One region of the Paenibacillus haidiansis genome, then DNA from elsewhere that is predicted to be linked to it. Evidence: riboswitches for the same ligand, from Rfam matches in the RefSeq annotation. Region 1 holds a riboswitch; each other region holds the start of a gene.
What was found. Region 1 has a riboswitch for thiamine pyrophosphate ahead of tenA (thiaminase II). Riboswitches for the same ligand answer to the same signal wherever they lie in the genome.
Positions count from the first base shown of each region.

Region 2: another riboswitch for thiamine pyrophosphate. It lies ahead of V3851_RS10785 (ABC transporter substrate-binding protein); the one in region 1 lies ahead of tenA (thiaminase II).
Region 3: another riboswitch for thiamine pyrophosphate. It lies ahead of V3851_RS18995 (ECF transporter S component); the one in region 1 lies ahead of tenA (thiaminase II).

Region 1 covers NZ_JAZHPZ010000009.1:155,691-159,862, forward strand. Annotated here, with positions in the region: gene thiD (bifunctional hydroxymethylpyrimidine kinase/phosphomethylpyrimidine kinase) at 1-554, opposite strand, end outside; gene thiM (hydroxyethylthiazole kinase) at 551-1,417, opposite strand; gene tenA (thiaminase II) at 1,473-2,159, opposite strand; TPP riboswitch at 2,297-2,400, opposite strand; gene V3851_RS17850 (hypothetical protein) at 2,461-2,820, opposite strand; gene V3851_RS17855 (HAMP domain-containing sensor histidine kinase) at 2,889-4,157, opposite strand.
Region 2 covers NZ_JAZHPZ010000004.1:250,612-254,783, reverse strand. Annotated here, with positions in the region: gene V3851_RS10795 (ABC transporter permease) at 1-633, opposite strand, end outside; gene V3851_RS10790 (MTH1187 family thiamine-binding protein) at 630-923, opposite strand; gene V3851_RS10785 (ABC transporter substrate-binding protein) at 961-1,998, opposite strand; TPP riboswitch at 2,164-2,274, opposite strand; gene V3851_RS10780 (cold-shock protein) at 2,501-2,710, shown strand; gene V3851_RS10775 (sensor domain-containing diguanylate cyclase) at 2,898-4,172, shown strand, end outside.
Region 3 covers NZ_JAZHPZ010000011.1:43,965-48,136, forward strand. Annotated here, with positions in the region: gene V3851_RS18990 (DUF5704 domain-containing protein) at 1-1,303, shown strand, start outside; TPP riboswitch at 1,371-1,482, shown strand; gene V3851_RS18995 (ECF transporter S component) at 1,591-2,220, shown strand; gene V3851_RS19000 (ABC transporter ATP-binding protein) at 2,224-3,762, shown strand; gene V3851_RS19005 (energy-coupling factor transporter transmembrane component T family protein) at 3,759-4,172, shown strand, end outside.

The DNA.
Region 1 (4,172 bases):
GGGCTCGCGTCATGCCCTCCCTTGATCACGACCAGCTTCGGTCCCATCGCGCCGATGATCCTCGCCGCTTCCCGGCGGTCCCGCATCGAGCGGATGCTCATCCCGGCGAGCACCTCCGCCTCGGGGATATTCGGGGTAATGATCAAGGCCAAGGGAAGCAGCTCCTGCTTCAAGGCGAGCACCGCTTCCCGCCGCAGCAGCTCCGCGCCGCCTTTGGCGATCATCACCGGGTCGACGACGACCCGCTCCCAGCCGAAGCTGCGGATCTCGGCGGCGACGGCACGGATCACGCCGGCGTCAAACAGCATCCCCGTCTTCAGGGCATCGACGCCGAGATCTTCGCCCACCGCCCGGATTTGCTCCGCCGCGGCTTCCGGCGGCAGCGGATATACGCCGCCGACCCCGAACGTGTTCTGCACTGTGACGGCCGTAATGGCCGACATGCCGAACACGCCCAGCTCCTGAAACGTTTTGAGGTCGGCCTGGATGCCCGCTCCGCCGCCGCTGTCCGAGCCGGCGACCGTCAGCGCCTTGGGAATGCGGCGGCCGCTCATCGCGGAGTCCCCGTACCTGTGCCCATTCCGGCTTTGGCACCGGAGCCCGCGGCTTCCCGGACGGCGGCGTAGCCCTTCAGCGAATGCGGATGCAGCTTCGCGAGCTCATCCAGGAAGGCGGTCTGGAAGCTGCCCGGCCCGAAGGCGGCCGTCCGCTCGGCGGCGCGGGCGGCCGCCGCGCCGTAAAAGGCCAGCCCGGCCGTACCGGCCAGCAGCGTGTCCCGCTCGACCGCCGCGAACGCGCCCAGCACGCTCGTCAGCAGGCAGCCGGTGCCGGTCACCTGGGTCAACAGCGCGTCCCCGCCACTGATGATCCGGCACCGTTCGCCGTCCGCGATCGCGTCCTCGCGGCCGGTGATCGCGACGACCGTGCCCAGCTCCCGCGCGGCCCGCATCGCCAGCGGGGCGTTGCCGCCGCTCTCGCTGTCCCCGACGTCCACCCCCTTGATCTCGCGGGCTTCGCCGACGAGATTGGCGATCTCGGCCGCGTTGCCCCTCAGCAGCGAGACGTTCACCTCGCGCATGATCCGCAGCGCGGACTCCGTGCGGAACCGGGTCGCGCCCGCTCCGACCGGGTCGAGCAGCACCGGCACGCCGTGTGCGTTCGCCGACCGTCCGGCGATAATCATCGCCTCGACGAGCTCGGCGGTCAGCGTGCCGATGTTCAGCACCACCGCCCCCGCGACGGCGGCCATATCGGCGACCTCCTCCGGCGCGTATGCCATCACCGGCGACGCGCCAAGCGCATACAGGCCGTTGGCCGTGAAATTCGTGACCACCGAATTGGTCATATTGTGGACAAGCGGTCTGTTCTTTTGCACCTGTGTAAGCAGGCGGGATAATTCTTTTTCCAATAGGCTCATCAAAGTTCAACCTCTCTTCCATGATTTAGCGGTGTTCCCGTAAACGGTGACGGACTCACAAGGCCGCAGCCGCCGGTGAAACCGGCCATTCCTCCAACTTGTAGGCCATATCCCAGAATAAATACTCCAACTGGCAACTGTGCATAAAATGCTGCTTCATTCGCCCGCGTTCCGCTTCACCCGCCTCCTCAGCCCAGGCATCGAGCATGGCGCGGAATTTTGCGGTGGCGTCCCCGGCCTCGTGCCCGTAAAACAGGATCCACTCATGGAAGGGATGGGACGAATCCGGCCGCACCTCGTCAAGCAGCCTCCGGCCGATCTCCAAATATGTCCAGGGGCAAGGCAGCAGCGCCGCCATGATCTCGCCCAGCGTTCCTTCATGGGCCACCGTCAGCATGTGCCGGATATAGTGATGCGCGGACGGCGCCAAGGGATGGCCCCGCAGCAGTTCTTCATCCACTCCGGCGGCGGCGCAGAAGCAGCGGTGCGGCTGGACCTCCCGATGCAATATAAAGGCGATCTGTTCCTGAAACATCGCGATTTGCTCGCGCCGCGCGCTTTTCGAGATCGCGATCCCGTATACCCGCATGTATGCGTTCAGGTACTCGTAATCCTGTTTGACATAATGGATCAGCTGCCCGCCGCCGAGCTTTCCGGCCGCGATGCCCCGGACAAAGGGATGCTCATAAATAGCTTGAAACACATGATCCGTTTCGCGGCGAAGCTCCTCCGTAAAACTCATATCGTATCACCTCCTTTCACTTCCCGAACCGAAAATGATAGAGGACAGCCGACTCTTCTCCAAACGCAAAAAGGCCGCCCCCGGAAACGGGAGCGGCCTAACCCACGATCAATACGTACGAAACGTATCGGCAATTGTTTGGGCCGACTCCACTTTCCTACGCTAGTACGAACTAGATCAGGTTCAAAGGGTCCAAGATACGCTCTTGTCTCAGCCGCTTACGGCTCCCCTAGTGGATGTACCTATGCATTTGTCTATTACTGTACCTGGGTTTACCATATCTGTCAAACGTTTCGCAGCCTTACTTCCTTTCCACTTGCAGCAGCTGGACGTTTTTTTGCGTATACGTGTCCTTGATCTTCTCCTCGGAAATGACCTTCAGCTTGATCAAACCAGCGATTTTGACGGCATCCGGCCTGGAAAGCATGCGCCATAATTCCGGGTCGGGCAGCGCGGCAAACAGCTTGTTCTCATCGTATTCCCGGCGGTTTTGCTGGACGATCTTGACCTTATGGTCCGCGAGTTCGAGATGCTGAAGCTCGCGCTCCCGGCAGTAATCCAAAATGGTTTGACGCAGCTCCGCCAGTTCCTGCTCCAGTTCCTTCTGGCTTTGCTTCAATTGATAGTACCTCTCAACGGACCGCTGCACGATCTTGTCCATATGTATCACCCTCCTCTATATCCCATGGATATGTCGGAGCATGTTTTTTTAGGCCAACCCGGCGGCAATTAATCCCTTTCCCGGTATAAAGGCAAATGGATCGTAAACCGGGTTCCTTCCCGGTAAGCGCTCTTTAAAGCGATCGTTCCGCCCATCGCCTGCAGGGTTTGATAACAGAAGGCCAGACCGAGACCGGTGCCTCCCGTTTTGGTCGAGTAAAAGGCGGAGCCGAGCCGCCCGGCTTGCTCCTTCGTCATTCCGATCCCATTATCCTCGATGGTCAGCACGGCCTTATCCTGCTCCACCCGCAATTCCAGCGTGACGTGTCCGCCCGGCACGCCGGAACAGGCCTCGATGGCGTTTTTGATCAAATTGATGAATACCTGCTTGATTCGCTCGGGATTGGCCAAAATCGAAACGGGTTCATCGGGCATTTGCCCTTCCAGACCGACATTGTTCATGTTGGCGTAAGGGCGCATGACCTCCAGGGAGATCCGCAGCTGAAGCGACAAATCGATCGGGCCGACCGGTTCCTGCCGGTCGTTCGGCGGCTTTGAAACGGCAAGATATTCGGAGAGGATGCGCTCCGCCCGCTCCATTTCGCTTTCGCAAATGTCTATGTATCGCTGAACCTTATCCCGTTCCAGCCCGGACTCGCGGATCAGCTTCAAAAAGCCCTTCACCGCCGTAAGCGGGTTACGCACCTCGTGTACGAGGGACGCCGCCACTTGGCTGATCGTCTCCGTCTTTTCTTTCTGCCCGTAGGCGATGAACAGTTCCTTGTCCATGGCCGCTTTTTGGAATAAGGAAATCAGCAGCCAGCAACCGATTATATTTTGGACCGGAATGACAACCAGATGAAACATCGGATTCATGTCCAGAATTCGCGGGGTGAATAAGTACACGACGAGGAGGGTGATCACGGAAAAAAGCAGGCCCGCCGCTAAGATCACCGGCAGCTTCCGGACGCTCCGCCGATACAGCTTGCACAGCAGCAAGGAAACGGGAAAGAGGATGACCATCGTAAGCAGAGCTCCGCCTGTCCCGTCGCCGCCAAGATACAACCGGTACAGTACCATCAGCAAAAAAAGAATGAAACCTTGCTCCAGCCCTCCGAACAGTAAGCCGAAAAAGAGAATGACGTTGCGGGTATCGTACAAATAGCCGCTTACCGCGCTGGCGCTGAAAGTCATCGAAAGGAATAGACTGGCCATGCCGGAAATGAGCACGAACTTCCGCGAATAATTTTGCGGCTTGTCCCGGTATAAGACGTTAAACAACAAAAAGGGCATCAGGGCAAAGAACAATTGCAACACGATTTCTTTAAGAGCCGCCATTCACCGTCACCTTTC
Region 2 (4,172 bases), on a different contig from region 1:
CAGCATCATATAGTAGCCGATCCCTTTATCCGCTCCGACCCATTCGGCGATAACCGCGCCCATGACGCTGTACGTGGCGGCGATTTTCACGCCGGAGAGAATGGACGGCAAGGCGTGCGGCACCTCCAGCTTGCGGAAGATTTGCCCCTTGGACGCCCCGGCCATCCGCATGTAATCGAACATGACGCGGTCCGTGCGGGCAAGCCCGTCCATTGCCGCCACCGCCACCGGGAAGAAGCAGACCAGCGTAATGACGATGATCTTGGGCAGAATGCCGAACCCGAACCAGATCATCAGCAGGGGAGCCAGCGCGATCGTAGGCACGTTTTGGCTGAGAATGAGCAAAGGATAGAGCGATGATTTCAGAAACGGCACATAATGCAGGGAGAAAGCGACCGCAAGGCCTACCGCCGTGCCGATGGCAAAGCCGAGCAGGATAAGCCGGAGCGTAGCCAGCGTATGCTCCCACAGGCCGGCGGCGCCGGCCGCCGCTTCCTTCGCGATATCGGCAGGGCTCGGAAGGATCCATTTGTCGATGTCGAACAGCAGGGTTGCCGCCTGCCAGATAATCAGAAACAAGATGACCGCCACGAGGGGCGGCCATATGCTGTTCCATAGGCGGGTCAGCTTCATGGACGGTATTTCTCGGTCAGCTTGTCCATGCTGACACCTTTCGGATTATAGGAGATTTTGATCTGCGAGATGATTCCGGTGCTGCCGAATTCCATCACCGCTTCATTCATTTCCTTGACGATCGCGAGCAGTTCTTCCAGGTCGCCTTCCATCGTCGTTTCCAGCGGGTTCACCTGATATTTGACCCCGGAAGCCTGGATCACTTCGATCGCCCGGTCGACATAAGGAATCACGTCCTCGCCGTTCGGGGTTTTCGGTATAATTTGAATGCTAAGAAGTGCGTTTGGCATCGTCATTCATCCTTTCGATAGATATCTACTTAACGAATCATTCGGGCAAAAATTCATTCGTAAACGCGCTGTCGGTATCCAGCGGCTTCTCGATCAAGTTCCGCTCGTACATCCAGTCGGAGTAATTCTGCCATACTTCGCGTTTCTGCTCGCCCCAGCGGGCGGCATCGTCGCGGTATTTCGGGCTGAGCCATTTCTGGCTGGCCACGACGAGGTCCTTGTCGAGATCGGGGACCGCCTTAAGCAGGATGTCCGCCGCTTCCTCCGGATGGTCGATCGCATATTCATACCCTTTGGAGGTTGCCCGCATGAAGGCTTTCACCAGCTCGGGATCGCTTGCGGCCGTTTTCTCGTTCGTGACGATCACCGGCGTATAATAGTCCAGTTTCTCCGAATAATCTTTGACATATTGCATGTCCAGCGGCTCGCCGCGCAGCTCGGCCTCGATGCCCGTCCAGGCGTAGAAGATCCAGGCGAAGTCGATGTCCCGCTTCACCGCCGTGAAATAATCGGCCTCGCCCATGTTGACGAACTTCACTTTATCGACATCGGCGCCGGCACCATCCATAATCGACTTCAGGATCGCTTCCTCCACAGGCGAGCCCCAGCCGCCGTAAGCTTTGCCTTCATAATCTTTGGGCGTCTTAATTCCGCGGTCCACAGGGGCGGCAAAGCCGGAGGTGTTATGCTGGATGACGGCCGCGATCGAGACGAGCGGGACGCCCTGGGTCCGGCCCTGGGTCACGCCTTCCTGATAGCTCACGCCGAAGGGGACTTCTCCGGAGGCGACCATGGCGTCGGCACCGCCGGAACCCGGCAGCATAATCTCCACGTTGAGGCCCTCCGCCTCGTAAAACCCTTGATCCTTGGCCACGTAAAGGCCGGTGTGATTCGTGTTGGGGCTCCAGTCGAGCACAACTTTCACATCGCGCAATGGCGCGGATTGCCCGCTGCCGGAAGACGAAGTATCGCCCGTTTCCGGCTTGGCGCCGCCGTTTTGACCGCAGGCGGCGAGGGCGGCCAGCAGCAGGACGGCGAGAAGCGCGGTCAGCGCTCGTTTGGCTTGCTTTTTCACAGAAATTCTCTCCTTAATGCGGCGCGGGTGCGCCTGACAATTTCCGCAGTTGTCCGTTCTTGGTGCTCCTGAAAATTCTGAAGTTTTTTGCGAGCGCCCCAGGGCATCCGGAAACAAAAAAAGCGCCCCGGATCGGGGCGCGTAGGTTCATGGCGAATAAAAAAAGTCCATGTCAAGCATTCTACCTACGCTGGCATTACCCAGATCAGGTTAAAGGGTCAGTATCTTGAGGGACACAATCTCAGCCGGCCGATTCCAGCTCCCCTGAACTATAAACTGCGGATTACAATTGCCATTATAGCCCCGAGCCCGAAATCTGTCCAGCCAAACGAGGGCGGGTTTGCGTTTTATTTTCCGGAAGAGTATAATATATACAGTTAATGATTGGAAGAAGGAATATTCACGTATTGAAAAGAGGGTCATTATTACATTGAAACTTTTTTCAATATGTGATTTTTTTTTGCAAAAATGGAGCATGTTAATCTTAAGACAGGAGGTAATCATGAACTACCGCAAAAAGACGATTGAAGAAATTCCCGAGGAGAACACACCGATTTGGTCCTGCGTCAACGAGGTTTGCAACGGATGGATGAGGGATAACTTTTCGTTCGATTACAATCCGGTATGTCCGCTGTGTTCCTCTGAAATGGTTAAGGGGATGAAGATGCTTCCGCAGCTTATCAACAACAACCCGATGAAGGCGGATCAATAACTTGCAGGCGCCGGATCGCCCTGCGGATGAATATGAAAACGAAGCCGAAGCTGCTCCTTTTGGGGCGGCTTTTTCGCATTGAAAGAGCCATTGCCGACAGTCAACGGAACGGTGAATAGATTAAATTTTAATTATCATGGCAAAAAGGATTGCATCACTTTATAAAATCTACTATCTTGGAATTATTATGAACAACTTAGAATTTGCCGCCGACAGGCATTCCCATAGGCCAAGGCCTTTCAAGACGGGCTCCCATATTCTTGATATCCCGTCCAACCGCAATCAGAGGAGATTCGCCCTCCTGCTTGCGATAATCATCACCGTGGTTTCGCTGGCAGCCCTTCCCTTCGGAACGAAAATCCTTCCATCCTTCGGGCCTTTTTTGCCGATTTTTATCTCATGGTTCATTTTCGCCGATCTGTTGACCGCTTTTATCCTGTTTAATCAATATCGCGCTTCCGGGGTCCCGTCCCTGCTGGTCATGTCCTGCACTTATTTGTTTACGGGACTGATCACGGCGCTGCATATTTTAACCTTTCCGGGCGTGTTTTCGGAACAAGGGATGCTTGGCGCGAATCAACAGACCTCGGCCTGGCTTTGGGTATTTTGGCACAGCGGTTATCCTGCGGGAATAATATTCTATTTGATTGCAGCCGCCCGTTTTCCGCAGGCCCTGGTATCCAAGAGCAAAATATCCGCTTTGGCGGCGGTGGGATTGTCTTCGACTTTTCTGCTCGTCTTCTGCCTGTTCAAGCTGGCTACGGCGGAGCATAAGCTCCTTCCCGAAATGATCGATCTGAATGATTACCGGAACGCGGTCACTTGGGGTACCGGCCTCGCGGTGGCCGTCATAAATATGACGGCGCTGCTGATGATGGCGGTCCGTTTTCGGGGGAGAGACGTCCTGCATTTGTGGATTTCGATCGCGCTGGTCGCGCTGATGTTCGATATCGTGCTGACCTTGTTTGCGGGAGCGCGCTACAGCCTGGGCTGGTATTTGGCCAGGATCAATTCGGTCATTGCGGCTTCCGTCATGCTTTGCTCCGTCGTTAATGAAGTAAGCCGGCTATTTATCAAACTGGCCGATCAGCATCAGCAGCTGCTGGATTCGGGGAATAAGCTGCGGATCGCCAACGAGGAGCTTCTGCGTTTGTCGAGTCTGGACGGGCTGACGGAAATCCCGAACCGCAGGCGATTCGATGAAATCATCGGCTGGGAATTAGTCGTGCCGGAGGCAAGACGGACGCCGCTGTCGCTATTAATCCTGGATGTGGATTGCTTTAAAGCCTACAACGATCACTACGGACATTTGGGCGGGGATCATGTGCTGAAGACGGTGGCCAAAACGATTGTGGAGGAAATCAGGCCATACTTCGGGTTCGCCGCCAGATACGGGGGAGAGGAATTCGCCGTACTGCTGTCCGGGCTTGACGCCCGGGGTACATACGAGGTAGCGGAAAAA
Region 3 (4,172 bases), on a different contig from region 1:
ATATATTAAAGAAAAACAGGTTCGCTTTCCATTCGATGTGTACACCGAAGACAAGGAAACCTATTATTTTGCGAATACCTGGATAACGATCCCGGTGCATGAAGAAGAAACGACGTTTTACTTGCCTGTGTGGGTGGATGAAGGATACTATGATGTGGAGTTTCGGACATTTGCGGAAAATGCGCCTTCCGGCGCTACGAATCAAACTCATGCGAACACGAATCTTTCTCATCATATCGCCTATGACACCGTTCCGGTCGATGTCATCGGACGGGTATACGATTTTCGGGTGACGGATATCGCCGATTACAACTGGGAGACGGTTTTCCGCACTGTGACCGGGTCGGCGGAACCTACCGGAGCGTCCTACTGGACGGGACTAAACGGCATCGACGGCAGGCCTCGGGGGAATTCGCCCTTATTTACGCTGCCGATCCGTCCCGGGAGCCATCCCTTGTACAAAAACGCCGTGCTCAAGACCGGCTACCATTTCAAGTTCGACCTGAAGACCAAAGGCAATATGTTCGGGCCGGGGGACTCGATCCGGATCACGCCGTCGTTTTATTTTGTAAGCGCCAAGGACGGTTCGCGGACAAAAGTCGATTTATACTACCAGGCGGGGAACCGCAGCTATGTCAAAATCGGCTCCTCGCGGGACGAGGTAAAGCGTTATGTCATCTTGAACGACCGGCTGCGGAACGTTCCTTTGGAGGAACTGACCGATACCGCGCTGTATAAATACGATCACGATTACACTTTCGATCAGGTGGCGGGGATCGGACGGACTCAGTTCGTCCGGACTTATGTACAAAAAATGACCCGGCAAAAAACGCCGGTGGGCAGCTTAAGCCTGATGGAGTTAAACGCGCGCATCCGTACCCTAATCGGTCCGAAGTACGATATTCCTAGCGGGGTTAACACTGCAAGGGCCAACGCTGCGGTACAAAAATGGTACGGGGAGTACAGCCTTCCCGCCGATTTGTACGCGGTGAAGGCGGGCAGCAATGTGGCCGAATACGGCCGCACGCATAACGGGTTGTCCGACAAATCGGATATATTTTTGAAGGATGGATTTATCGTCGTCAATTTCAACATTGAAACGATTCGTAACGGAAATACGGGTAGTCCTTATTTGCAGTACATTGAAGCGCCGCTCGTAAACCAGTGGGTTGACATGGAGGGATATGCCCGTCAGGTCACGGATCCGTATGGCCGGAAATTGTCCTTGATGGACGGGGATGTCGTATTTTATGAAGCGGACCGTTCCAGCCGGGACGATTTCCGACCGATGGTGACTCACTAAACGATTATCTTTTTTCTAATTTATACTTGCCTATTTGGTAAGAACTAGGTATATTTAATTCAATCGCATATGGGGATACGGGGGCTTGAGCGAATCAGGCTGAGATGGCAGCATACTCCGCTGCGGACCGTGAATCTGAACTGGATAATGCCAGCGTAGAGAATCTTTCGTCCGGAATTTGCCTGATTTTTTCATGCATGCTTCCCGTGGACCTAGTAACCGGCTGACCTTGTTCAGCCGGTTTTTTGTTGCGTCCCCAAAATAGTTGTCAAAAGGAGAGAGGCGTTATGGAGCAATCTACCAATCAACCGAAGCAAGCAAAAGGATTAAATGATCGAAGAAGAGGGCTGAAACTAAGCGATTTGCTGGTAACCGTGCTGGTATCCATCGTGCTCGGCGTAATTTATCATTTCTGGAGTTCCGTCTATAATCTGTTCTCCCCGCTCTTTCCCCAAGCGGATGAACTCGTCTACGGGATGTGGTTCATTGCCCCGACGCTCGTGTTTCTGCTGATCCGCAAACCGGGGGTCGCCCTCATTGCCGAGGTGGCGGCGGCCCATGTGGAAATTTTGTTCGGGAGCGAGTGGGGGATCCAGCTCGTGCTATACAGCGTATTGCAAGGATTGGGCGCGGAACTGGTATTCGCTTTGTTCCGTTATCGCAAATTTTCCGGTTCGGTGGCCGCTTTGGCGGGAATCGGAGCCGCGGCCGGCTCCTTGATCCCGGATATTTATTACGGCTATGTGGCCGACTACGAATCCTGGCTGCTCATCGCGAAATACGTCATGCGCGCCGTCAGCTCCGCGCTCATTGCCGGCTATTTGGCCGCCGCGCTGGCGAAAGCGGTGGAAGCGACCGGGGTTACCCATTTGCTCCGTCCCGTCGCCGCCAAAGATTATGCGGCGCTGGACGATTGACCGATGGAAAGCTCAATTTATACCGGCGAAGCCGCGGCCGCGGTTCAAAATTTGCGGCTCAAATTTCCGGGCGAGTGCGATTTTATCTTCAAGGATTTTTCTTTTTCGGTAGAACGCGGGGAAAAGCTGTTATTGCTCGGGCCGAGCGGGTGCGGCAAATCGACGCTGCTGCAGGTACTGGCCGGCGTTATCCCTGGGGTTGTCGAGGTGCCGATGAAATGCTCGGGACAAATCATCCCCCCCTCCCGGGGCATTCTGTTTCAGGATCCGGATACCCAGTTTTGCATGCCTTATGTGGATGAGGAACTGGCTTTTGTCCTGGAAAACCGGAATGTTCCGCGGGAAGAGATGCTCCCCCGGATGCGTGAGGCACTCCGGCAGGTCGGCCTCGATTTTAATGAAATCCATGTTCTGATTGACTCCTTGTCCCAAGGGATGAAGCAGCGGCTGGCTTTGGCCTCCATTTTACTGTTGGACCCGGACGTTCTGCTGCTTGACGAGCCGTCCGCCCTGCTCGATCCGGAGGGACGGCGGCAAATATGGCAAGCGGTACGGCAGATCGCCGGTCAACGGACGCTAATCATCGTGGAGCACCGGATTGAAGAGCTGCTGGAATTGGGATTGGTCGACAGAGTTGCCCTGATCGGTCCGTCCGGACAACTGTTGGGCCAAGGAGCGCCCGCGGAGCTGTTTTCCCGTTGTCGCAAGGAGATTGAAGCTTACGGGATCTGGCATCCCGGGGTGTGGGAGGGACGGAATCGCCCGGAAATGACGGGAAGACGGACGGACGCCGCTCCGCTGATCGAACTGTCCGAATTTCAGGGCTTCCGACAAGGAAAGGAAGTGATCCGCGCGGAGCGGGCCGCGTTGTTTCCCGGGGATTTCGTCGCGGTCACCGGCCCGAACGGGGCGGGCAAAAGCTCGCTGCTGCTGAGCCTGATCGGGCTGCTGCCGTCCAAAGGGGAGTACACCTTGTGCGGACAAAGGATATCCGGAAGCGGCTCCCGAAAACGACGGGTGAGATTCGCGGCGGACCGCATCGGCTTCGTCTTTCAAAACCCCGAATTTCAGTTTGTGGAAAACGAGGTGATCAAAGAGATCGCTTTTTCTATGATCGAAGCCGGCGTACCGGCGGATGAGGCCTGCCGGCGGGCGGAAAAGGCGCTATACGAGTTTGGATTGGCTGGACTGGGGCAACGCCATCCCTATCAATTATCGCTTGGACAAAAGCGCAGGCTAAGCGTTGCGGGGGCGGCGGTAATGGATAAGCCCGTGCTGCTGCTTGACGAGCCGACATTCGGGCAGGATGCGGTAAACACCTTTGCGATTCTCCGCTTCTGCCAGGAACTGAGGCGCAAAGGAATCGCGATCATCATGGTGACGCATGAAGAGAAGATCGCCGAGACGGCGGCGACCCGTAGATGGGAAGTCCGCAATGGGGTATTGACCGATTACGGGACCGGTGAATACCATGCCGAACCATTAACCGGAGCGGTGATTCCCGAGGGCCGGCAAGAGGATGCGGAGCGGGTGACGGTATGAACTCCGTGTTAGCGCCTTCCGCCCGGACCTGGATGCACCGCGCCAATCCGGTGTGCAAACTGGTTTATGTCGTCCTGCTCTTTTTCGTCGGCTTATTTACGCACCGGATCGATTTTATGTTTTATCAGGCGGCGCTATTCACGCTGCTGTTGTTTTGGCTAAGCGGATACGCTTTATGGAAGGTGCTGTTGATCGTACTGTCTTTCGGACTGCTGTTTGTCTCTTCCTCGTCCACGATGATCCTGTTCGGCAAAGGGGATACGACCTGGTGGGAATGGGGCCTGATTTCGATTTCGGAAGAAAGCTTCTACCGCGGGCTGCATATCGGTTTCAAATCCGTTGCGTTTGCGGCGGAAGGCTTGCTGTTCGTCATGACGACCTCATCCGTCGCCCTGTTCTACGCGCTGATG